2 regions of the Streptomyces sp. NPDC014727 genome follow, and region 1 is predicted to be linked to the other one. Evidence: predicted binding sites of a transcription regulator. Region 1 holds the regulator's gene; the other holds the start of a gene.
The links. Region 1 encodes HrcA, which represses chaperone genes, less so after heat shock. Its sites were predicted from a motif close to TTNGCACTCNGNNNNNCNGAGTGCNAA; they were not measured.
Positions count from the first base shown of each region.

Region 2: groES (co-chaperone GroES) is a predicted target of HrcA. The motif match lies at 10,324-10,350, and genes of this name have one in related genera.

Region 1 covers NZ_JBIBYR010000005.1:343,105-354,312, forward strand. The annotation lists gene ACF1B9_RS11735 (SpoIIE family protein phosphatase) at 1-1,671, shown strand, start outside; gene hemW (radical SAM family heme chaperone HemW) at 1,842-3,074, shown strand; gene ACF1B9_RS11745 (DUF3097 domain-containing protein) at 3,141-3,962, opposite strand; gene ACF1B9_RS11750 (MBL fold metallo-hydrolase) at 3,988-4,710, opposite strand; gene hrcA (heat-inducible transcriptional repressor HrcA) at 4,909-5,925, shown strand; gene dnaJ (molecular chaperone DnaJ) at 5,926-7,062, shown strand; gene ACF1B9_RS11765 (nitronate monooxygenase) at 7,187-8,263, shown strand; gene ACF1B9_RS11770 (16S rRNA (uracil(1498)-N(3))-methyltransferase) at 8,260-9,006, shown strand; gene ACF1B9_RS11775 (hypothetical protein) at 9,123-9,656, shown strand; gene ACF1B9_RS11780 (S41 family peptidase) at 9,737-11,208, shown strand, end outside.
Region 2 covers NZ_JBIBYR010000002.1:49,991-61,198, reverse strand. The annotation lists gene ACF1B9_RS03955 (SDR family NAD(P)-dependent oxidoreductase) at 38-811, shown strand; gene ACF1B9_RS03950 (right-handed parallel beta-helix repeat-containing protein) at 820-2,349, opposite strand; gene ACF1B9_RS03945 (substrate-binding domain-containing protein) at 2,548-3,633, shown strand; gene ACF1B9_RS03940 (ABC transporter substrate-binding protein) at 3,877-5,205, shown strand; gene ACF1B9_RS03935 (carbohydrate ABC transporter permease) at 5,205-6,098, shown strand; gene ACF1B9_RS03930 (carbohydrate ABC transporter permease) at 6,095-6,949, shown strand; gene ACF1B9_RS03925 (hydroxyacid dehydrogenase) at 6,985-8,013, shown strand; gene groL (chaperonin GroEL) at 8,134-9,762, opposite strand; gene groES (co-chaperone GroES) at 9,863-10,171, opposite strand; gene ACF1B9_RS03910 (DUF6234 family protein) at 10,488-10,970, shown strand; gene ACF1B9_RS03905 (polysaccharide deacetylase family protein) at 11,185-11,208, opposite strand, start outside.

The sequences.
Region 1 (11,208 bases):
CTCTGCCGGCTGGAGGAGACCACCGAGGACGAGGCGGCGGCCCTGGTACTGGAGGTCTCCGACCACCACCCGGCCCGTGCCGTGCGCAGCGAACGCAAGGAGGACGACGGCGGCACGACGGGCGTGACGCAGGACGGGGTCCTCACCGTCGTTGACGGGCCCGCCGAATACGGTCGCGGGCTCCAGCTCGTCGGCACCCTCGCCGAGCGCTGGGGCATCACCTACCGCACCGGCCTCAAGACCGTCTGGGCGCGCCTCCCCGTCGACGACTGGAACCCGTTCCCCGGATCGTCCACCGACCCGGGCTTCCAGCAGGGGCTGCGCGCCGCCGAGCTGCTCGCCCCCACCGCCCGGCGGGCGCTGCGCGACGACGCGGACTGGGCCGGCCGCGGCGCGCTGTCGTTCCTGGCCGAGGCCTCGGACCTGCTCGCCGGCCAGCTCGACGAGGACATCGTGGCGGCGCTGGCCGGACAGTTACTCGTGCCCAGACTCGCCGACTGGTGCGCGGTCTGGCTGGAGCCCGAGAACGGCGGTCCCTCGGCCGTCCCCCGGCTCGCCAGTGTCTGGCACCGGGACGAGGCCGAGACCGGGCCGCTGCGCACGGCGCTGGAACAGGACCCGATCCGGCTGCCCGAACGGGTGGGCACCGGACCCGTCTCCATGCCCTGGCCGGGTGGCGAGGAGGACGGCGGTCAATCCGACGGACATGCCGCCGGGTCCGCCCTCGCCTACCGGATCACCTCGGGCGGCCGGACACTCGGCGCCGTGCTCCTGGGCCGGGAGGGGCTGGCACGTGTCCCCGACGAAGTGACCGCCCTGATCGAGGACTTCGTACGCCGCGTCGGCCTCGCCGTGGGCGCCGCCCGCGCCTACACCCGGCAGGCCACCATCAGCCGCATCCTGCAACGGGCGCTGCTGCCCGGCAAGGTCGCCGACATACCGGGCGTCACCAGCTCCCTGGTCTACGAACCCAGCGACGACGGGGTCGTCGGCGGCGACTTCTACGACATCTTCCCGTGCCCCGGCGACCGCTGGTGCTTCGTCCTCGGCGACGTCCAGGGCAGCGGCCCGGAAGCCGCCGTCGTCACCGGCCTCGCCCGGCCCTGGCTCCGGCTGCTGGCCCGCGAGGGGTTCGGCGTCGGCGAGGTGCTCGACCGGCTCAACCGGCTGCTCCTCGACGATGCGATGGAGGCCGCCGAGGCGGCCGCGCTCATGGTGGCCGCGGCGGGCGGCCAGCAGACGGCGGACACCGGACAGTCCCGCTTCCTCTCCCTGCTGTACGGGGAACTCGTGCCGCTGCCCGACGGCGGCGTGCATTGCACCCTCGCCAGCGCGGGCCACCCGCTGCCGCTGCTGCTGCGGCCCGACGGCGAGGTACGCCCGGCCGCCGAGCCGCAGATGCTGCTCGGGATCTTCGACGATGTCGCGTACGAGAGCCAGAGCTTCGACCTGGCACCCGGCGACAGCCTGCTGTGCGTCACGGACGGCGTGACGGAACGGCGCTGCGGGCCGCTCATGTTCGACGACGGGGACGGCCTGGCCCTCGCACTCGCCGACTGTGCCGGGCTGTCGGCGGACGGGATCGCGGACCGGATCAAGCGGGCCGTGCACGAATTCGCCGAGCGGCCGCCCGATGACGATCTGGCCCTGCTGGTGCTCCAGGCGGGGTGAGGACGAGAACGAGGGGACGAGGGAACGAGGGGAGAGCAGGGGAAGGACGAAAGGACGGGCGGGACGGGACAGTGCGGTCGCCGAGAGAGCCGTGCGGTCCGTGGGCGCCGTCGTTCCGTGATCACGGGCGTGGCTCGGAGGTTCCCGGGCGGCGAGCGACAATGGGCGGTATGCCTTCCGTACTGCCCGATGGTGAACCCGTACCCGACGACGGGGCGCTGCCCCGCCATGCCCTGGAAGGCGCCGCAGACCGGCCGCTCGGCTTCTACCTGCATGTGCCCTACTGCGCGACCCGCTGCGGCTACTGCGACTTCAACACCTACACCGCCACCGAGCTGCGCGGCTCCGGCGGCGCCCTGGCTTCGCGCGACAATTACGCGGCCCATCTGATCGGCGAGGTCCGCCAGGCCCGCAAGGTCCTGGGCGACGATCCGCGTCCCGTCCGTACGGTCTTCGTCGGCGGCGGTACGCCGACCCTGCTGGCCGCCGCGGACCTGGTGCGGATGCTGGGAGCGATCCGCGAGGAGTTCGGGCTGGCGGACGATGCCGAGATCACCACCGAGGCCAATCCGGAGTCCGTCGGTCCGGCGTATCTGTCCGAGCTGCGGGAGGGCGGCTTCAACCGGATCTCGTTCGGGATGCAGAGCGCGCGGCAGCATGTGCTGAAGATCCTGGACCGTACGCACACGCCGGGACGGCCCGAGGCGTGTGTCGCCGAGGCGCGGGAGGCGGGCTTCGAGCACATCAACCTCGACCTGATCTACGGCACGCCCGGGGAGTCCGACGACGACTGGCGGGCCTCGCTGGACGCGGCGATCGGAGCGGGGCCGGACCATGTGTCGGCGTACGCGCTGATCGTCGAGGAGGGTACGCAGCTGGCCCGCCGGATCCGGCGCGGCGAGATCCCGATGACCGATGACGACGCCCACGCGGACCGGTACCTGATCGCGGACGAGGCCATGGCCGCGGCGGGCTTCTCCTGGTACGAGGTGTCGAACTGGGCCCGTACGCCCGAGGGCCGCTGCCTGCACAACGAGCTGTACTGGCGCGGCGCCGACTGGTGGGGCGCCGGTCCCGGGGCGCACAGCCATGTCGGCGGGGTGCGCTGGTGGAACGTCAAGCATCCGGGGGCGTACGCGCAGGCCCTGGCCGAGGGGCGGTCGCCCGGCGCCGGGCGCGAGATCCTCTCCGCGGAGGACCGCCGGGTCGAGCGCATCCTGTTGGAGCTGCGGCTCGTGGACGGCTGCCCGCTGTCGCTGCTGGCACCGGCGGGGCTGGCCGCGGCGAGGCGGGCGGTGGACGACGGGCTGCTGGAACGCGGGCCGTACGGGGCGGGGCGGGCGGTGCTCACCCTGCGCGGGCGGTTGCTGGCGGACGCGGTGGTGCGGGACCTGGTGGACTGAGGGGCGGGAACGGGGCCGGGCTCCGCCCCCCGGCCCCCGGCCCCCGGCCCCCGGCCCCCGGAGAAGCTACTCGGGCGGCGCCGTCACGAAGTCGATCAGATGCTCCACCGAGCCCAGCAGCGCCGGCTCCAGGTCCCGGTACGAGCGCACCGTGGAAAGGATCCGCTGCCAGGCCGCCCCCGTGTTCTCCGGCCAGCCCAGCGAGCGGCACACGCCCGTCTTCCAGTCCTGGCCGCGCGGCACCACCGGCCATGCCGGAATGCCCACGGACGACGGCTTCACCGCCTCCCACACGTCGATGTAGGGGTGGCCGACCACCAGTACGTCCGCGTCCGAGACCCGGTCCGCGATCCGGGACTCCTTGGAGCCGGGGACCAGGTGGTCGACCAGGACGCCGAGCCTGGCGTCCGGGCCGGGGGAGAACTCGCGCACGAGGGCGGGGAGGTCGTCGATGCCCTCCAGGTACTCGACGACCACGCCCTCGATCCGCAGGTCGTCGCCCCAGACCCGCTCGACCAGCTCCGCGTCGTGGCGGCCCTCCACATAGATCCGGCCCGCCCGCGCCACCCGGGCGCGCGCGCCGGGGACCGCGACCGACCCCGAGGCCGTACGTGTGGGGCGCCCGGGACCGGCGGCCGACGGGCGCACCAGCGTGACCACCCGGCCCTCCAGCAGGAAGCCGCGCGGCTCCATCGGGAACACCCGGTGCTTGCCGAAACGGTCCTCCAGGGTCACGGTCGGACCCTGGGCCGTCTTCTCACAGCGGATCACCGCACCGCAGAATCCGGTGGAGACCTCCTCCACGACCAGATCGGGCTCGGCGGGGACCTCGGGAACGGGGGCGGACCTCTTCCACGGCGGGGTCAGGTCCGGCTGATAGCTGCGCATCGGATGACGATAGGACGACAACATCTCACGACACGCCGAAGAGCGCGGCCAGCCGGTCGCGCTGGGCCCTGACGAACGCCGCGTCCACCACCGCCCCGTGCCCCGGGACGTACACCGCGTCCTCGCCGCCGAGCGCCAGCAGCCGGTCCAGCGCGGCCGGCCAGCGGGACGGCACCGCGTCCCGGCCCGCCTGCGGTTCGCCGGACTCCTCGACCAGGTCGCCGCAGAGCACCACCGTCGGGGAGCCGGGGACGAGCGCCACCAGATCGTGACCGCTGTGGGCGGGGCCCACGTTCGCCAGCAGCACCTGACGGCCGCCGCCCAGATCGAGGGTCCATTCGTCGCACACCTCGTGGTGCGGCGCCATCAGCACACCGGCGGCCTCCACCGCGTCGTGCTCGGGCACCCCGTGGCGCACCGCGTCGGCGCACAGCTCGTCCGCCCCGCGCTTCAGGAGCCCGGCCATGCCGACCGCTCCGTACACCTGGGCGCCGGAGAAGGCCGCGGTACCCAGCACATGGTCGAAATGAGGGTGGCTGAGTGCGATATGCGTCACCCTCCGGCCGAGCAGGGCCTGTGCCTGGGCCCGCACCTGCGCCCCCTCGCGGAGCGTCGATCCGGTGTCGTAGAGCAGCGCGCCGTCCGTTCCGGCCACCAGCGCGACCGTCGCATCCCACCCGGGAAGCCGCCGCCGGCCCACTCCGTGACCGAGTCGCTCCCAGCCGAACTCTTCCCAAGAGGCGTTCATACCGCGACGCTATCCGCAAAAGACCTGCACGGTCTCGCGGCAGGGTGGCCGGTCGCCCTTGCTAGGCCCCCACTCGTCCGCCGTACACTGGCCGGGGGGTTGCTGGCACTCACATCGACAGAGTGCCAGGAGGATTCCTGGGAAAGTATCAGGAACGGCCCGAGAACCACCGAGGAAACACAGCTGGAGGTGTGCGCGATGCTCAGCGAACGCAGACTCGAAGTGCTGCGCGCCATCGTCCAGGACTATGTCGGCACCGAGGAGCCTGTTGGCTCCAAGGCGCTCACCGAACGGCACAAGCTGGGGGTCTCCCCGGCCACCGTCCGCAACGACATGGCGGTGCTGGAGGACGAGGGCTTCATCGCCCAGCCCCACACCAGCGCGGGACGCATCCCGACGGACAAGGGCTACCGGCTCTTCGTCGACAAGCTCGCGGGCGTCAAGCCCCTCTCGTCGCCGGAACGTCGCGCCATTCACAACTTCCTCGACGGCGCGGTCGACCTCGACGACGTCGTGGGCCGCACCGTTCGGCTGCTCGCGCAGCTGACCCGGCAGGTCGCCATCGTGCAGTACCCCTCGCTGACCCGGTCCACGGTGCGGCATGTGGAACTGCTCTCGCTGGCGTCCGCCCGGCTGATGCTCGTGCTGATCACGGACACCGGCCGGGTCGAACAGCGCATGATCGACTGCCCCGCTCCGTTCGGTGAGACCTCTCTCGCCGATCTGCGGGCCCGGCTCAACAGCCGGGTCGTCGGGCGCCGTTTCACGGACGTCCCGCAGCTGGTGCAGGACCTGCCGGAATCCTTCGAGAGCGAGGACCGGGGAACCGTGTCCACCGTGCTCTCCACCCTGCTCGAAACCCTCGTCGAGGAGACGGAGGAGCGGCTGATGATCGGCGGCACCTCCAACCTCACCCGGTTCGGGCACGACTTCCCCGTGATGATCCGGCCGGTGCTGGAGGCATTGGAGGAGCAGGTCGTGCTGCTGAAGCTGCTCGGCGAGGCCAAGGACTCGGGCATGACCGTACGGATCGGGCACGAGAACGCCCACGAGGGGCTCAACTCCACGTCCGTCGTCGCGGTCGGCTACGGTTCGGGCGACGAGGCAGTCGCCAAACTCGGCGTGGTCGGACCGACCCGCATGGACTACCCCGGAACGATGGGAGCGGTACGCGCAGTGGCACGTTACGTCGGACAGATCCTGGCGGAGTCGTAAGTGGCCACGGACTACTACGCCGTACTCGGCGTGCGCCGCGACGCATCTCAGGACGAGATCAAGAAGGCATTCCGGCGGCTCGCCCGTGAGCTGCATCCGGATGTGAACCCCGATCCGAAGACCCAGGAGCGGTTCAAGGAGATCAACGCCGCCTACGAGGTGCTGTCGGACCCGCAGAAGAAGCAGGTCTACGACCTCGGTGGCGACCCGCTGTCCGCCTCCGGCGGCGGTGGCGCGGGCGGATTCGGGCAGGGCGGCTTCGGCAACTTCTCCGACATCATGGACGCGTTCTTCGGTGCGTCGTCGCAGCGCGGGCCCCGTTCGCGCACCCGGCGCGGCCAGGACGCGATGATCCGGCTGGAGATCGATCTGGCGGAGGCCGCGTTCGGCACCACCAAGGACATCCAGGTCGACACGGCCGTCGTCTGCGCGACCTGCAACGGCGAGGGCGCCGCGCCCGGCACCTCCGCCCAGACCTGTGACATGTGCCGAGGCCGCGGTGAGGTCTCCCAGGTCACCCGGTCCTTCCTGGGCCAGGTCATGACCTCGCGGCCCTGCCCGCAGTGCCAGGGCTTCGGCACGGTCGTGCCGACCCCCTGCCCGGAGTGCGCCGGCGACGGCCGCATCCGCTCGCGGCGCACGCTCACCGTGAAGATCCCCGCCGGTGTCGACAACGGCACGCGCATCCAGCTCGCGGGCGAGGGCGAGGTCGGCCCCGGCGGCGGTCCGGCCGGCGATCTCTACGTGGAGATCCACGAGCTGCCGCACCCGGTGTTCCAGCGCCGCGGCGACGATCTGCACTGCACGGTCACCATCCCCATGACGGCGGGCGCGCTCGGCACCAAGGTGCCGCTGGAGACGCTCGACGGACTGGAGGAGGTCGACATCAGGCCCGGCACCCAGTCCGGACAGTCCGTCCCGTTGCACGGGCGCGGCATCACGCATCTGCGGGGCGGCGGGCGCGGCGATCTGATCGTGCACGTCGAGGTGATGACCCCGACGAAGCTGGACCCGGAGCAGGAGCGACTGCTGCGGGACCTGGCGAAGCTGCGTGGCGAGGAGCGGCCCACCGGCCAGTTCCAGCCCGGACAGCAGGGGCTCTTCTCCCGGCTGAAGGACGCCTTCAACGGCCGCTGACGGTTCCCGCACACCGTTCCTGACCGCCGGACGGGCTCGCTCGCCGAGCCCGTCCGGCGTTTAAGGGCAAAGTGGACCGCAGGCCGCGCACGCCGAGGCGTGCGGGACGTGACACGATGCGGTCATGTCATCCGTGTTGACCGATCTCTGCCGGTATCCGATCGTGCAGGCCCCGATGGCGGGTGGCGCGTCCTGTCCGCAGCTCGTCGCCGCCGTCGCCGAAGCGGGCGGGCTGGGTTTCCTCGCCGCCGGGTACAAGACCGCGGACGGCATGTACAACGAGATCAAACAGCTGCGCGGGCTGACCGGTCAGCCCTTCGGCGTCAATCTCTTCATGCCGCAGCCGGGGCTCGCCGACCCGAGCGCCGTCGAGGTGTACCGGCACCAGCTCGCCGGTGAGGCCGCCTGGTACGAGACCCCGCTCGGCGACCCGGACTCCAGCGGCGGCGACGACGGCTACGAGGCCAAGCTCGCCATCCTTCTGGAGGACCCGGTCCCGGCCGTCTCCTTCACCTTCGGCTGCCCGACCCGCGACACCCTCGACGCGTTCGCCGGAGCCGGCACGTACACGGTGGTGACGGTCACCACGCCCGAGGAGGCCCAGACCGCCCAGTGGGCGGGCGCCGACGCGGTCTGCGTCCAGGGCACAGAGGCGGGCGGCCACCAGTCCACCCACCGGGACGACCCGCAGACCGACGGCACCGGGACAGGACTGCTCTCCCTGGTGGCCCAGGTCCGCGAGACGGTACAGGTGCCGATCATCGCCACGGGCGGGCTGATGCGCGGATCCCAGATCGCCGCGGTGCTCGCCGCGGGCGCGGAGGCGGCGCAGCTCGGCACGGCCTTCCTCGTCTGCCCCGAGTCCGGGGCGCATCTGCTGCACAAGCAGGCACTGACCAACCCGCTGTTCGTACGGACCGCCCTGACCCGGGCTTTCTCCGGCCGCCCGGCCCGGGGCCTGGTCAACCGTTTCATGCGTGAGCACGGTCCGTACGCCCCGGCCGCCTACCCGCAGGTCCACTATCTGACCGCCGGGCTGCGCAAGGCGGCGGCCAGGGCCGGGGACGCCCAGGGCATGGCGCTGTGGGCGGGGCAGGGGCATCGGATGGCACGCGAGCTGCCCGCCGGCCGGCTGGTCGGCCTGCTCGCCGAAGAACTGGACGCCGCACGGACGGCAGTGAGCACAGGGAGTACGCAGTGACCGCACCGGTCTTCGTCGTCGAACAGGTTCCCGACGGGCCCGAGTTCGTCCTGGAAGGGGCCGAGGGCCGCCACGCCGTGTCGGTGAAGCGGCTGCGCGCGGGCGAGGACATCGTGCTGACGGACGGCCACGGCCGTTGGACGGAGGGCGTCGTCAGGGCCGCCGAGGGAAAGGACCGGCTCGTGGTCACCGACCTGGTGGCCGTCCACGAGGAGCCCCGGCCCGCACCCCGTATCACCGTCGTCCAGGCCCTGCCCAAGGGCGACCGCGGCGAGGTCGCCGTCGAGACGATGACGGAGACCGGCGTCGACGCGATCGTGCCCTGGCAGGCATCGCGCTGCATCACGCAGTGGAAGGGCGACCGCGGCCTCAAGTCCCTGGCGAAATGGCGCAACACCGCCCGGGAGGCGGGCAAGCAGTCGCGCCGGGTCCGCTTTCCCGAGGTCGCGGACGCACTGACGACCAGACAGGCTGCCGCGCTCGTGGCCACGGCGGACTTCGCCGCCGTCCTGCACGAGGAGCGGGGGTACGACAGCGAGCCGCTGGCCACCGCCCAACTCCCCACCCAGGGCGAGATCGTGCTGGTCGTCGGCCCCGAGGGCGGGGTCTCACCGGATGAACTGGAGGCCTTCGCCGCGGCGGGCGCCCGGATCTGCCGGCTCGGGACGAGCGTCCTGCGCACCTCGACGGCCGGCACGGCGGCAACGGCACTGCTGCTGGGGCGCACCGGCCGCTGGTCGTGAGACGCCGCCGGTCGTGAGACCGCCCCGTCCGAGCCCCCTTTCGTGCGCCGGAGCCACCCCCGGTGTGGCCGCAAGCCGTCTACCGCCCCGCGGGGGAACGGTGGGAAGCTGCCCGTATGGGGACATCAAGGGCATGGGGTCAGGGAAGTATCCGTCGCTTTCTGGCCGCGTCCGCACTCGCGGGCGCGGCGGTCGCAGGTGTCGTGGCCTGTGAACCCGCGGGCGGGCTGAACTCCGCATCCATCGCCGTGACCACCGACCGGACCGGCACCAGCGCCCTGGAGCGCAACGGGGTCGATGTCCAGTGGCTGAGCTGCACGGCCGACGTCGTGGGGGACCGGATCGGGGGCGCGTCGCCGTCCGCCTCCGCGCGCCGGAGCGCAAACGTCGACTGCACCGGGAGGACCGGCAAGGGCAAGGCCATCACGATCGCCGGCCAGGTGACCGAGGCGCTCGACGGGCGGTGTGTGCGTGGGGACCTGACCGGGAAGGCCGCCGGAAGGGTCGTCTTCCGGGCAGATGTGCTCGGCAACTGCACCGCGGTCCCGTCGCCCGTTGCCGTGAACCCGCCCCTCGGCGGCGGCAACGGCGGCGCCCGGCCGACGGTCACCGTGACGGTCACGGTGACCGAGACGCCCCTGCGCAAGTGATCGCGCCCGCTGTGCGGCCACCCGGCGGACTCCGGCCAACTCGGTTCCGCGGAGCACGCCCGCGGCCTAGGCTGATCGGTGTGACGCAGCCTGCCTACCTCCGATACCCCCATGTCCAGGGCGATTTGATCGCCTTCACCGCCGAGGACGATGTCTGGCTGGCGCCGCTGGACGGCGGCCGGGCCTGGCGCGTCAGCGCCGACAACCGACCGGTCACCAACCCGCGGATATCTCCCGACGGAACCCGGGTCGCCTGGACGTCCACCCGGGACGGGGCCCCGGAGGTGCACATCGCGCCGGTCGACGGCGGCCCCTCCGAGCGGCTCACGTACTGGGGCGACGCCCGGACCTCCGTCCGCGGCTGGACGCCCGAGGGCGACGTGCTGGTCATCAGCGCCCAGGGGCAGGCGTCGATGCGGCGCAGCTGGGCCAGGGCCGTCCCGGTCGACGGCGGTCCCGCGCGGACCCTGCCGTACGGGCCGGTCGGCTCCCTCGCGTACGGGCCCGGCGGACGGATCCTGCTGCTCTCGGCCACGATGGGGCGCGAGGCCGCCACCTGGAAGCGCTACCGGGGCGGCACCGCGGGCAAGTTGTGGATCGCGGCAGAGGGCGCGGGCGACGGCCCGGCGGAGTTCGTACGGCTGCACGAGGACCTCGACGGGAACATCGAAGCCCCGATGTGGGTGGGCGGCGGGGCCCTTGCCGGCCGACCGGAGTCGCGCACGTCGGAACGGGTCGCGTTCCTCTCCGACCACGAAGGGGTCGGTGCGCTCTACTCCTCGCTCCCCGACGGTTCGGACCTGCGCCGCCACAGCGGCATCGAAGGCTTCTACGCCCGTCACGCGACCACCGACGGCACCCGCGTCTGCTACGCCTCCGCCGGTGAACTCTGGCTGCTGGACGACCTCGAAGGAGCCGAACCCCGCCGACTCGACATCCGGCTCGGCGGCCAGCGCGCCGACCTCCAGCCGCACCCCGTGCACGCGGGCAGCCACCTCGACTCCGCGTCCCCGGACCGTACGGGACGCGGCAGTGCCGTCGCGACGCGCGGTGCCGTCCACTGGGTCACCCACCGCGAGGGCCCGGCCCGCGCGCTCGCCGTCGAACCGGGAGTACGGGCCAGGATGCCCCGCGCCTTCCAGGCGGACGGCGACCAGCACGCCGTCTGGGTCACCGACGCCGAGGGCGACGACGCCCTGGAGTGCGCCCCCGCCACCGGCACCGCACCGGGCGCCGTGCCGCGTCGCCTCGCCGCAGGCCGTATCGGCAGGGTCCTCGACCTCGCCGCGGCACCGGACGGCAGCCGGTTCGCCGTCGCCGCGCACGACGGACGGGTGCTGATCGTCGAGCGGGAGAGCGGTGAGGTCCACGAGGTGGACCGCAGCGAGCACGGCGACGTCTCCGGGCTCGTCTTCTCGCCCGACTCCTCCTGGCTGGCCTGGTCGCACCCCGGACCCGATCCGCTCAGACAGCTCAAACTCGCGCACCTCGCGGATCTGTCCGTCGCCGAGGCCACCCCGCTGCGTTTCCGGGACTTCGCCCCCGCGTTCAC
Region 2 (11,208 bases), on a different contig from region 1:
GGCCGTGATCCGCCGGACAGGCACTAACGTGCCGCTCATGACGACTGCACTGATTACGGGCGCGACCGCGGGGATCGGAGCCGCCTTCGCGCGGCGGCTGGCGGCCGACGGGCACAACCTGGTGCTGGTGGCACGCGACACCGAACGGCTGCGCGAGCAGGCGACCGAGCTGCACGACCGGCACGGCATCGAGGCCGAGGTGCTCCGGGCCGACCTGTCCGAGGACAAGGGCATCGCCGCGGTCGAGGACCGCTTGACGGACCGTCACCACCCGGTCGACCTGCTGGTCAACAACGCCGGGTTCGGCAACAAGGGCCGCTATCTGGACGTGCCCATGGCCGATGAGCTGAACATGCTGAAGGTGCACTGCGAGGCGGTACTGCGACTGACCTCGGCGGCCGCGGCCGGGATGCGGGAGCGCGGGCGGGGCGGGGTCGTCAACGTGGCCTCGGTGGCGGCGTTCCTGCCGCGCGGGACGTACGGCGCGTCCAAGGCGTGGGTCGTGCAGTTCACCCAGGGCGCGGCGAAGGACCTGGCGGATTCGGGGGTGCGGCTGATGGCGCTGTGCCCCGGTTTCGTACGGACGGAGTTCCACCAGCGGGCCGGGATGGGGACCGGCAACATCCCCGGCTGGATGTGGCTCGACGCGGACAAGCTCGTGGCGGCGGCCCTGGTGGACCTGGCCCGCGGCAAGTCGGTCTCGGTGCCGGACCCGCGGTACAAGGCGTTGATGGGGCTCGTGAAGGTGACGCCGCGCGGCCTGCTCGGAGGGGTCACCTCCAAGACAGGCCGCAAGTACGGTCCTCAATGAGCGGTCGGTTACCGCACTCCCCGGCCCGCGTAGGCGCCGATGTTGGGGGCGCCGGGCTTCAGCTCGTTGCCGAAGTAGTCCTTGCCGCCGTTGTTCTCGATGACGGCTCCGGCGGCGAGGGCGGGCGAGCCCGCGCCGAGCCGGAAGTCCGTGCGGAGCTTCGGGTCGGCCGTGGTGCCGCCGGGGTCGGGACGCGTCATGTCGATGCCGTAGAAGGCGTTGTGGTCGAAGGAGAGCCCGGCCGTCGGGTTCTTGAAGGCGTAGCCACCGGTGCCCTCGCTCACGAAGACGTTGTTTCGGACGGACAGTTCGTGCTGCGTGGTGGCCGGGCTGCCGGCGTCGTCCTGGACGAGGTAGCCGGGGATCTGCTCCTTGTTGTGAAAAGTGTTGTTGTAGATCTCCGTGCCGAGGATCGGGCCCCAGCAGTTCTGGATCAGGCGGGCGCCGTCGTCACGGCTGACGTTGTAGCGGGCGACCGTGCCGATGGTCTTTGCGCCGCTGTACGGGCAGATCAGCAGGAAGCCGCCCTTGTTGTCGTGGCTGTGGTTGTACTGGAAGACCGTGTTCTGCGAGGCGCCGTCGGCGTCGAAGGACATCCCGTCGTGGGTGTTTCCGCCACCCGAGACCTCGTTGTACTCGACGGTCGTGTCGTCGGTGTTGAAGGTCCAGATGCCCGCGTTGGCGGAGGGCGAGCGGAGCTGGAAGCCGTCGACCCGGTTGTGGTCGACGCGGGCGCCGCTGGTGGTGTCGAGCTTCATGCCGTCGCCCGCCAGGGACTTCAGCGTGTTGTGGTGGACACGGACACCGGTGCTGGGCGTCCACTTTCCCGGGTAGACGTTCGGGTCCTGCTGCTGGCCGACCAGATCGCGCTTGGAGAAGGTCGACTTGAAGTAGATGCCCTCGCGGTCGACGTCCTCGATGCGGTTGTGCCCGATGTCCAGGCCGTCGTACCAGCTGGCCTTCGTCCTGCCCTCGACCGCGATGTGGATCGCGCTGGAGCCGGACACCGTCTTGTAGTCGCCGCCGCGCACATCGTGGATGTAGAGGCCGGAGATGTCGAAGCCGCGGGCGACGCCGTAGTCGGTGAGGCGGAGGCGGACGCCGTTGCGCTCGCTGCCGGGGTTGGCGGCGTTGGTGATCTCCAGGTCCTTGACGTGCACGTACTGCGTGTCGGAGAGCAGGACGACATCGTGGGCGCCCGCTCCGTCGAGCCTGGCGCGGGCCGGGCCGTTCCCGTAGTCGGCGATGGTGAACGGGGCACGGGCGGAGCCGGTGCCCTCGGGGGCGAGGGTGCCGGTGCAGGTGGCGCCGCGCTTGAAGAGCAGCCGGTCGCCGGGTCCGTAGGTGTGCGCGTTGGCCTCGGCGAGCGTGGTCCAGGGGTGCTGCTTGCTGCCAGTGGCACCGGCCGGCGCGGCGGCACAGTCGACATGGAAGGTGCGGCCGGCGGGCGCGGCCTGTGCGGCGCTCTGACCGGCGACGGTCAGCCCGGCGGCGGCCGTCAGGGCCGCGAGCGCCGCGGCGGTGACGCGATGTCTCACAATTCCTCCGTACGAACAGTCAGGGACGGGACGAGTCGGCATCGCCGGAATCCTGGACTCGGATTGATCGAACGTCAATGGATTGCGTTTGAATGATCGAAACTCCCATCGTTCGATCACGTTGCTCTAGGGTCGGAGAAGGGCCCCGGCAACGGCCGGACCGGGGACCGGGCCACACACTGCGAGGGGACTGCTGCCGTGCGCGAAAGTGCTGCTGAACGACATGACCGCCTGCTGGGGCTGGTACGGGAACGGGGCTCGGCCCGGGTCTCGGACCTGGCCTCGCAGCTGGGCGTCTCGCCCGTCACCGTGCGCCGGGACGTGGAGGAACTGGCCGGCCGGGGCCTGCTCGACCGGGTCCACGGCTCGGTCTCCTGGCCGCAGGACGCCGCCTCCGCGTCCGCCGCGGGGCCCGGCGGCAGCGGCATGGTCCTCGGCATGCTCGCGCCCTCGTCGACGTACTACTTCGCCGAGGTCATCCGCGGGGCCCACGAGGCGGCCGCCCGCGCCGGGGCCCGGCTGATCCTGCGGATCTCCGACTACCGGCCGCAGGAGGACCAGGCCCGCACCGAGGGTCTGCTCTCCGCCGGGGCGGAGGGCCTGCTGGTCGCCCCGGGCTGGCAGCACCCCGGCGATCCCGCGGCATTCGGCGACTGGATCGCCTCGCTGCCGGTGCCGACCGTCCTGCTGGAGCGCAGGCCCACCGCGGGCTCCCCGCTGGACGGCCTGGACCGGGTCTGCTCGGACCACGCGCACGGGGTGCTGCTCGCCGTACGCCACCTGGTGGACCTCGGGCACGGGGCGCCGCTGCTGATGGCCCGCGCGGACTCCCCGACCGCCCTCGCGGTGCGGTCCGGGTACGCGGAGGCCCTGGCCGTGCTAGGCCTGCGCGCGCCGCAGGACGTGATCGAGTCCGTACCGGCCGAACTCGCTCCGGACACGTTCGACCAGGCCGTGCGGGCGCTGCGCGAGGCGGTCCACTCGGGCGTGGCAACGGCGGCGCTGATCCACAACGACGTGGACGCGATCCAGGTCGTGCAGCGCCTGGCCGAACTGGGTGTACGGGTGCCGGACGATCTGGCGCTGATCGCCTACGACGACGAGGTGGCCGCGCTCGCGGACACCCCGCTCACGGCGGTGGCGCCGCCCAAGCGCGACGTGGGCCGCCATGCCACGGAACTGCTGGTCGAGCGGCTCGGACAGGGCGCGGGCGCACCCCGGCGTCATCTGACGCTGCTGCCGCAGCTGCGGGTCCGGGACTCGTGCGGGGCGCCCCTCCCGTAGGCCGCGGACGGGCGGTGGGCCGCGCCCCACGGGCGCAGGCGGCGACGGCGATCCCGGAACGAGCTCCGGAGCCGGCGTTCCCGCGGTGCTCGCGAACCGCTCACGCAGGGCATTCCACCCACTTCCGTACGCAACTTATCTGATCTTTTTTCGATCAATCGCTCTTTCGCTCTTGACTTCGGTCACGGCTGGTCCAAGGATCACGGCCAACGCCAATGTCGTCGCCTGTTCAGGAGCCTCGCTGTGAGCCGCAGTTCGAGCAGAACGTCCCTCGCCGTAGTCGGCGCCGCCACCGCCCTCGCCGTTCTCACGGCCTGTGGCGGCAGCGGCGACGGCGATGCCGCCGCCGGAAGCGACGGCAAGCCCGTCAGCATCACCTTCTGGGGCTGGGCCAAGGGGTCCAAGGAGGTCGTCGACGCGTTCAACGCCTCGCACAAGAACATCAAGGTGGTGTACGAGGAGATCCCGTCCGGCAACGCGGGCGGCTACGCCAAGATCTCCAACGCGGTGAAGGCGGGCAACGCGCCGGACCTGGTCTCCATCGAGTACCCGCAGCTTCCGGAGTACGTCAGTCAGGGCGCGCTCCAGGACATCGGCCAGTACTTCACCGAGGACATCAGGAAGAAGCTGCTGCCGCAGGCGGTCGAACTGACGACGCTCGGTGGCAAGAACTGGGCCGTCCCGTTCGATGCCTCGCCGCAGTCCTTCTACTACCGCAAGGACCTGTTCGAGAAGTACGGCGTCGAGGTCCCCAAGACCTGGGACGAGTTCCGCAAGGCCGCCGAGAAGGTCAAGAAGGCCGACAAGAAGGCCCGGATCGGCACCTTCTTCCCCGACGACCCGACCACGTTCCAGGCAATGGCCTGGCAGGCCGGCGCCCAGTGGTACAAGCCCGAGGGCGACACCTGGAAGGTCAGCACGGCCGACGCGGCCACCAACAAGGTCGCCGACTACTGGCAGGGTCTGCTCGACGACGACCTGATCCGCGCCAACGCCTCGTTCAGCCCCGAGTGGGTCAACTCCCTCAAGAACGGCGGCACCGTCGGCTACCTCGGCGCAGCCTGGGGCGCGGGTGTCCTCAAGGGCACGCTGCCCGAGCAGAGCGGCAAGTGGGCCGTGGCGCCGATGCCCAGCTGGGACGGCAAGCCGGCCAGCGGCATGCTCGGCGGCTCCACCTTCGCGGTGACGAAGACCAGCAAGAAGGCCGAGGCCGCGGTCGAGTTCGCCACCTGGATGTCGACCACCGAGGAAGGCATCAAGGCCCGTATCGAGTCCGGCACTTCGAGCGCCTTCCCGGCCGCGGCGGCGCTGCGCCCGGTGGCGAAGAAGTCCTTCGACGCCGGCTTCTACGGTGGCGAGGACATCTACCAGGTGTTCGAGGGCGCCGCCACGTCCATCGGTCAGGACTGGAACTGGGGCCCGACGACCGGCACCACGAACACCACCATCAAGGACCAGTTCGGCAAGGTCGCGAGCGGTGGCACCACCATCAAGGACGCCGTGAAGGCCGGGCACGACGCCACGGTCGCCGAGCTGAAGAAGCGCGGTCTGAAGGTCGAGGACGCAGGCTGATGAAGCGCGCCCGGACGACCAGAGCCGCCGCCATCCTGCTGGGGCCCTTCTTCGTACTGTTCACCGTGGCCATGGTGCTGCCGATCGGATACGCGGTCTGGCTCAGCCTGTTCACCGAGAAACAGTCCGGCCTGGGCTTCGGCGGCACCGAGACCGTCTTCAGCGGACTCGACAACTACACGGCGGCCCTGGGCGACCGGGCGTTCCGCGAGGGCTTCGGCGTACTCCTCGGATACTGCCTGTTCTACATTCCGCTGCTGCTCATCGGCGCCCTCGCCCTCGCCCTGCTGCTGGACTCCGCGCTGGCCCGCGCCCGCAGGTTTTTCCAGCTCGCGCTCTTCCTGCCGCACGCGGTACCCGGCATCATCGCCGCGCTGATCTGGGTCTACCTCTACACACCCCAGCTCAGCCCCGTGGTCAGCGCCATGGAGTCCGGCGGAATCGGCTTCGACTTCTTCTCTCCCGAGGGCGCCCTCCCCTCCGTCGTCAACATCGCCCTGTGGGAATGGCTCGGCTACAACATGGTGATCTTCTACGCCGCGTTGCAGGCCATCGACCGCTCCGTGCTCGAAGCGGCCACGGTCGACGGGGCCGGTGCCTGGCGCGTCGCGCTCAGCATCAAGGTGCCGCTGATCCGCGCCTCGGTCGTGATGGTCGCGCTGTTCACGGTCATCGGCTCGCTCCAGCTGTTCACCGAGCCGCTGATCCTCAACAAGGGAACCGGCTCCGCCGTCTCCTCCACCTGGACGCCGAACATGTACGCCTACACCGCGGCCTTCGAACGCAACGACTACGGTCTCGCCGCGGCCGCCTCCATCCTGCTGGCGCTCACGGCCGCGCTGCTGTCCTTCGTCGTCACCCGCTTCACCGGCCGGAAGGGCAAGAAAGCATGAACTCCCCCGCCTCCCGCGGCCGCTGGATGTCGAAGACCGCGGTCAACGGTTTCCTTCTGCTCGCCGTCGTCTACATGCTCTTCCCCCTCGTCTGGCTGGTCACCGCCGCCACGAAGGACACCGGCGGTCTGCTCGCGGGCAACGCGTTCTCCTTCGAGGGCTTCAACCTCGGCGAGAACCTGTCGAACCTGGCCTCCTACGGCGACGGCATCTACTTCCGCTGGTACCTCAACAGCCTTCTCTACGCGGGCGGCGGGGCGATCGTCTGCTCGCTGATCTGCGTCGCCGCGGGGTACGCCTTCGACAAGTACGAGTTCCGGGGCAAGGAGAAGCTGTTCGGCCTCGTGCTGATGGGCGTGCTCGTGCCCACCACGGCGCTCGCCCTGCCGATGTATCTCCTGGCCTCCAAGACCGGCCTGGTCAACACCTACTGGTCCGTGCTGATCCCGGTGCTGGTCAACCCGTTCGGCGTGTATCTCGCCCGGGTGTTCAGCACCGGCTATATACCGAACGAGGCCCTGGAGGCCGCCCGTATCGACGGGGCCGGCGAGCTGCGCGTCTTCTGGTCCATCGGGCTGCGCATGGTCATGCCGGGTTTCGTGACCGTCTTCCTCTTCCAGTTCACCGCGATCTGGAACAACTTCTTCCTCCCCCTCGTGATGCTCTCGGACCGCAAGCTCTTCCCGCTGAGCCTCGGTCTGTACTCCTGGAACACCAACACCCATGGCGAGCCGAGCTTCTATCCGCTCGTCGTGACCGGCTCGCTCCTCGCCGTCATCCCCCTGATCGTCGCCTTCGTCTCGCTGCAGCGGCACTGGAAGGCCGGTCTGACCGCCGGCAGCGTCAAGTGACCACCGCGCGAGCCCTGAGGAGTACGAGTTCCACCATGCCCCACGCCACTGACAACCGGCCGACGGCCCTGCTCGCGATGGGCCCCGGCGTCGCCGACCGCCTGCTCGCCGACCGCCATCGCACCCGCCTGGCCGCCCTCACCCGCACCGACCCGTACCTCGTCGCCCACGACCTGGCCGATCCGACGCCCGAGGTGGCCGCCGCGCTCGCCGAGGCCGAGGTGCTGTTCACCTGCTGGGGCGCGACTCCGCTCACCGCCGAGGTGCTGTCGGCCGCGCCCCGGCTGCGCGCCGTGGTGCACGCGGCGGGTTCCGTGAAGCACCACATCACCGACGCCTGCTGGGAGCGCGGGCTCGCCGTCACCACGGCGGCCGGGGCCAACGCGCTGCCCGTCGCCGAGTTCACCCTCGCCGCGATCCTCTTCGCGGGCAAGCGGGTCCTGCACTCCGCGGACCGCTACCGCACCCTGCGCGCCGACCACGACTGGCTCGCGGAACTCGACGGCTGGGGCAACTACCGCCGTACGGTCGGCATCATCGGCGCCTCCCGCATCGGCCGGCGCGTGATCGAGCTGCTGCGCCCCTTCGATCTGGACGTCCTGCTGTACGACCCGTACGTGGACGGTCCGGAGGCGGCGCGGCTCGGTGTACGGCTCACCTCGCTCGACGAGCTGTGCGCGAGCAGTTCGGTCGTTTCGGTGCACGCGCCGCAGCTTCCAAAGACGCGCCATCTCATCGGCGCAGCTCAGCTGTCGGCCATGGCGACCGGGACGACGCTGATCAACACGGCGCGGGGTTCGCTGGTCGACGAGGAGGCGCTGCTGCCCGAGCTGACGGCCGGTCGGCTGCACGCGGTGCTGGATGTGACGGAACCCGAACTCCCGCCCGCGCACTCGCCGTTGTACGACCTGCCGAATGTGCTGCTCACGCCGCATGTCGCGGGTTCGCTGGGCGACGAGCTGCACCGGATGGCCGACCAGGCGCTGGACGAGACGGAACGGTACGTACAGGGTCTGCCCTTCGCGGACCCGGTGCTGCCGGAGGTGCTGCCGCACTCGGCCTGACGCGGGCTCCGTCCCCGCCCGCACATCCCTGCGGCGTCCCCGGCCCGAGGGCGCCGCACATGCCGAGGCCCGGTACCCCGCGACGGGGTACCGGGCCTCGGTGCCGGATGGCGCTACACGCTAGTGCGAGTGGCCGTGACCGTGGCCGTGACCGGCCTCGGCCTCTTCCTCGGCCGGCTTCTCGACGACCAGCGTCTCGGTCGTGAGCAGCAGCGACGCGATGGACGCGGCGTTCTCCAGCGCGGAGCGGGTGACCTTGACCGGGTCGATGACGCCGGCCTTCACCAGGTCGCCGTACTCGCCCGTCGCGGCGTTGAAGCCCTGGCCCTTGTCGAGCTCGGCGACCTTCGAGGTGATGACGTAACCCTCGAGACCCGCGTTCTCGGCGATCCAGCGCAGCGGCTCGACCGCGGCGCGGCGCACGACCGCGACACCGGTGGCCTCGTCGCCGGTCTTGCCGAGGTTGCCGTCGAGGACCTTGACGGCGTGGACGATGGCGGAGCCACCACCGGAGACGATGCCCTCCTCGACCGCGGCGCGGGTCGCGGAGATGGCGTCCTCCAGACGGTGCTTCTTCTCCTTCAGCTCCACCTCGGTGGCGGCACCGACACGGATCACGCACACGCCGCCGGCCAGCTTCGCGAGGCGCTCCTGGAGCTTCTCGCGGTCCCAGTCGGAGTCCGTGGCCTCGATCTCGGCCTTGATCTGGTTGACCCGGCCCTTGACGTCGCCGGGCTCGCCGCCGCCGTCCACGATCGTCGTGTCGTCCTTGGAGACGGTGACGCGGCGGGCGGTGCCCAGCACGTCCAGACCGGCCTGGTCGAGCTTGAGGCCGACCTCCTCGGCGATGACGGTCGCACCGGTGAGGGTGGCGATGTCGCCGAGCATGGCCTTGCGGCGGTCACCGAAGCCCGGGGCCTTCACCGCGACGGCGTTGAAGGTGCCACGGATCTTGTTGACGACGAGGGTCGACAGCGCCTCGCCCTCGACGTCCTCGGCGATGATCAGCAGCGGCTTGGAGCCACCGGCCTGGATGACCTTCTCCAGCAGCGGGAGCAGCTCCTGGATCGAGCCGATCTTGCCCTGGTGGATCAGGATGTACGGGTCGTCGAGGACGGCCTCCATACGCTCCTGGTCGGTCACCATGTACGGGGACAGGTAGCCCTTGTCGAAGGCCATGCCCTCGGTGAAGTCGAGGTCCAGACCGAAGGTGTTGGACTCCTCGACGGTGATGACACCGTCCTTGCCGACCTTGTCCATCGCGTCCGCGATGAGCTCGCCGACCTGCGGGTCCTGCGCGGAGAGCGCGGCGACGGCGGCGATGTCGGTCTTGTCGTCGATCGGACGGGCGGTCGCGAGGAGCTCGTCGGAGACGGCCTTGACCGCGGCGTCGATGCCCTTCTTCAGGGCGGCCGGGGAAGCACCCGCGGCGACGTTGCGCAGACCCTCGCGGACGAGCGCCTGGGCCAGCACGGTGGCGGTGGTCGTACCGTCACCCGCGACGTCGTTGGTCTTGGTCGCCACTTCCTTCACCAGCTGGGCGCCGAGGTTCTCGTACGGGTCGTCGAGCTCGACCTCGCGCGCGATGGTGACACCGTCGTTGGTGATGGTGGGAGCGCCGAACTTCTTGTCGATGACGACGTTGCGGCCCTTGGGGCCGATCGTCACCTTGACCGTGTCGGCAAGCTTGTTGACGCCGCGCTCAAGGGCGCGACGGGCGTCCTCGTCGAACTTCAGAATCTTCGCCATGGGAGCTGAGCTTTCCTCTCAAATGAACTGCGCCCCCGACCGCCCGGCTGGTTAGTTCGCAGGGGGCCAGGGGCGCAGAACAGAAGCAAACGTGGGTGAATTACTTCTCGATGATCGCGAGAACGTCGCGAGCCGAGAGGACGAGGTACTCCTCGCCGTTGTACTTCACCTCGGTGCCGCCGTACTTGCTGTAGAGCACGACGTCGCCGGTCTTGACGTCGAGCGGAAGGCGCTCGCCGTTCTCGAAGCGGCCCGGGCCCACGGCCAGGACGACGCCCTCCTGGGGCTTCTCCTTGGCGGTGTCCGGAATAACCAGGCCGGAGGCCGTGGTCTGCTCGGCGTCGAGCGGCTGGACCACAATGCGGTCCTCGAGCGGCTTGATCGCAACCTTGGTGCTGGCGGTCGACACGATCCGGTCTCCCCCTTCGGAGATCTCACGGGGTTAAGAGTCTTTGGGTGGCGACCAGGTGGATCCGTCGTCGCGGGTGCCGGACCTGCCAGTCGCGCAGTACTGCTGGCACTCTCCAGTGGTGAGTGCCAGCACCGAGACTATGACCGGGATTAGCACTCGGTCAAGCGGAGTGCCAATTCAGCCAGTCGTGGCGTGCCGAGACCCCTGCCCGCCCCCGCCGCACGCCATCCCCGTGCGGCCGCCCGCACAACAGTCCGGACACCATGAGGACAACGCGGGAACGGACCGAACCGTTCCGTACGACCGTGGGTGCATGCCCGGACCTCCGTACGGCCCCCCGGCCCCGCCCTCGCCCCGCCCTTCGGCCGCGCAGCACCACTCGCGCGCCGTCAACGGCTGCCTCGACGTACTGCTCGGTCTGCTGCTGGTGGCCCTGGAGGGGCTGATCTGCGCGGTCGCCGCCTACTCCCTGACGGTCTCGCGACTGGACCCCGGGGGCCGGGAGGCGCCCGGTCCGCCGCCCATGGACTGGACGCCGGTCCTCGTCTTCGGCGGGTTCGCCGCGGTGGCCTCCCTGTTCGCCGTGGTCCTGATCCACTCGAACTGGCCCTGGGCGGGTGGAATCCAGGTCCTGGCCGCACTGCTGCTGTGCCTGGTCACGGTGTTGACCGGGCACGAGGACTACCGCCGTTCGCACCCGGCACCGGCCCCCGCCCCCTCGTACGATCCCGGACGGTCCGGCCACCAGTGCCTCAGCGGCGGCGACAACCGCGAGTGCCTGGACTCCGGCGGCTGAGGGCAGGCGACGACGACCAGCGACCCCGGCGCCCCGTGATCGCCGTGCGGACGCGCCCGCGGGCCGGCCTCCGGCGTCGGCCGCGGCCGGGTCATCTTCTGCGCGGCCTTGCGACCCAGCCGTTCGATCGGGTCCACCGACTGTGCGCACGCGGTGGTGGCGGTCAGCAGCGCACCTGCTGTCAGCAGTCCGGCGAGCAGCCGGTGCGCCCTTGTCATACGTAGTCCTCCAGCCGGGC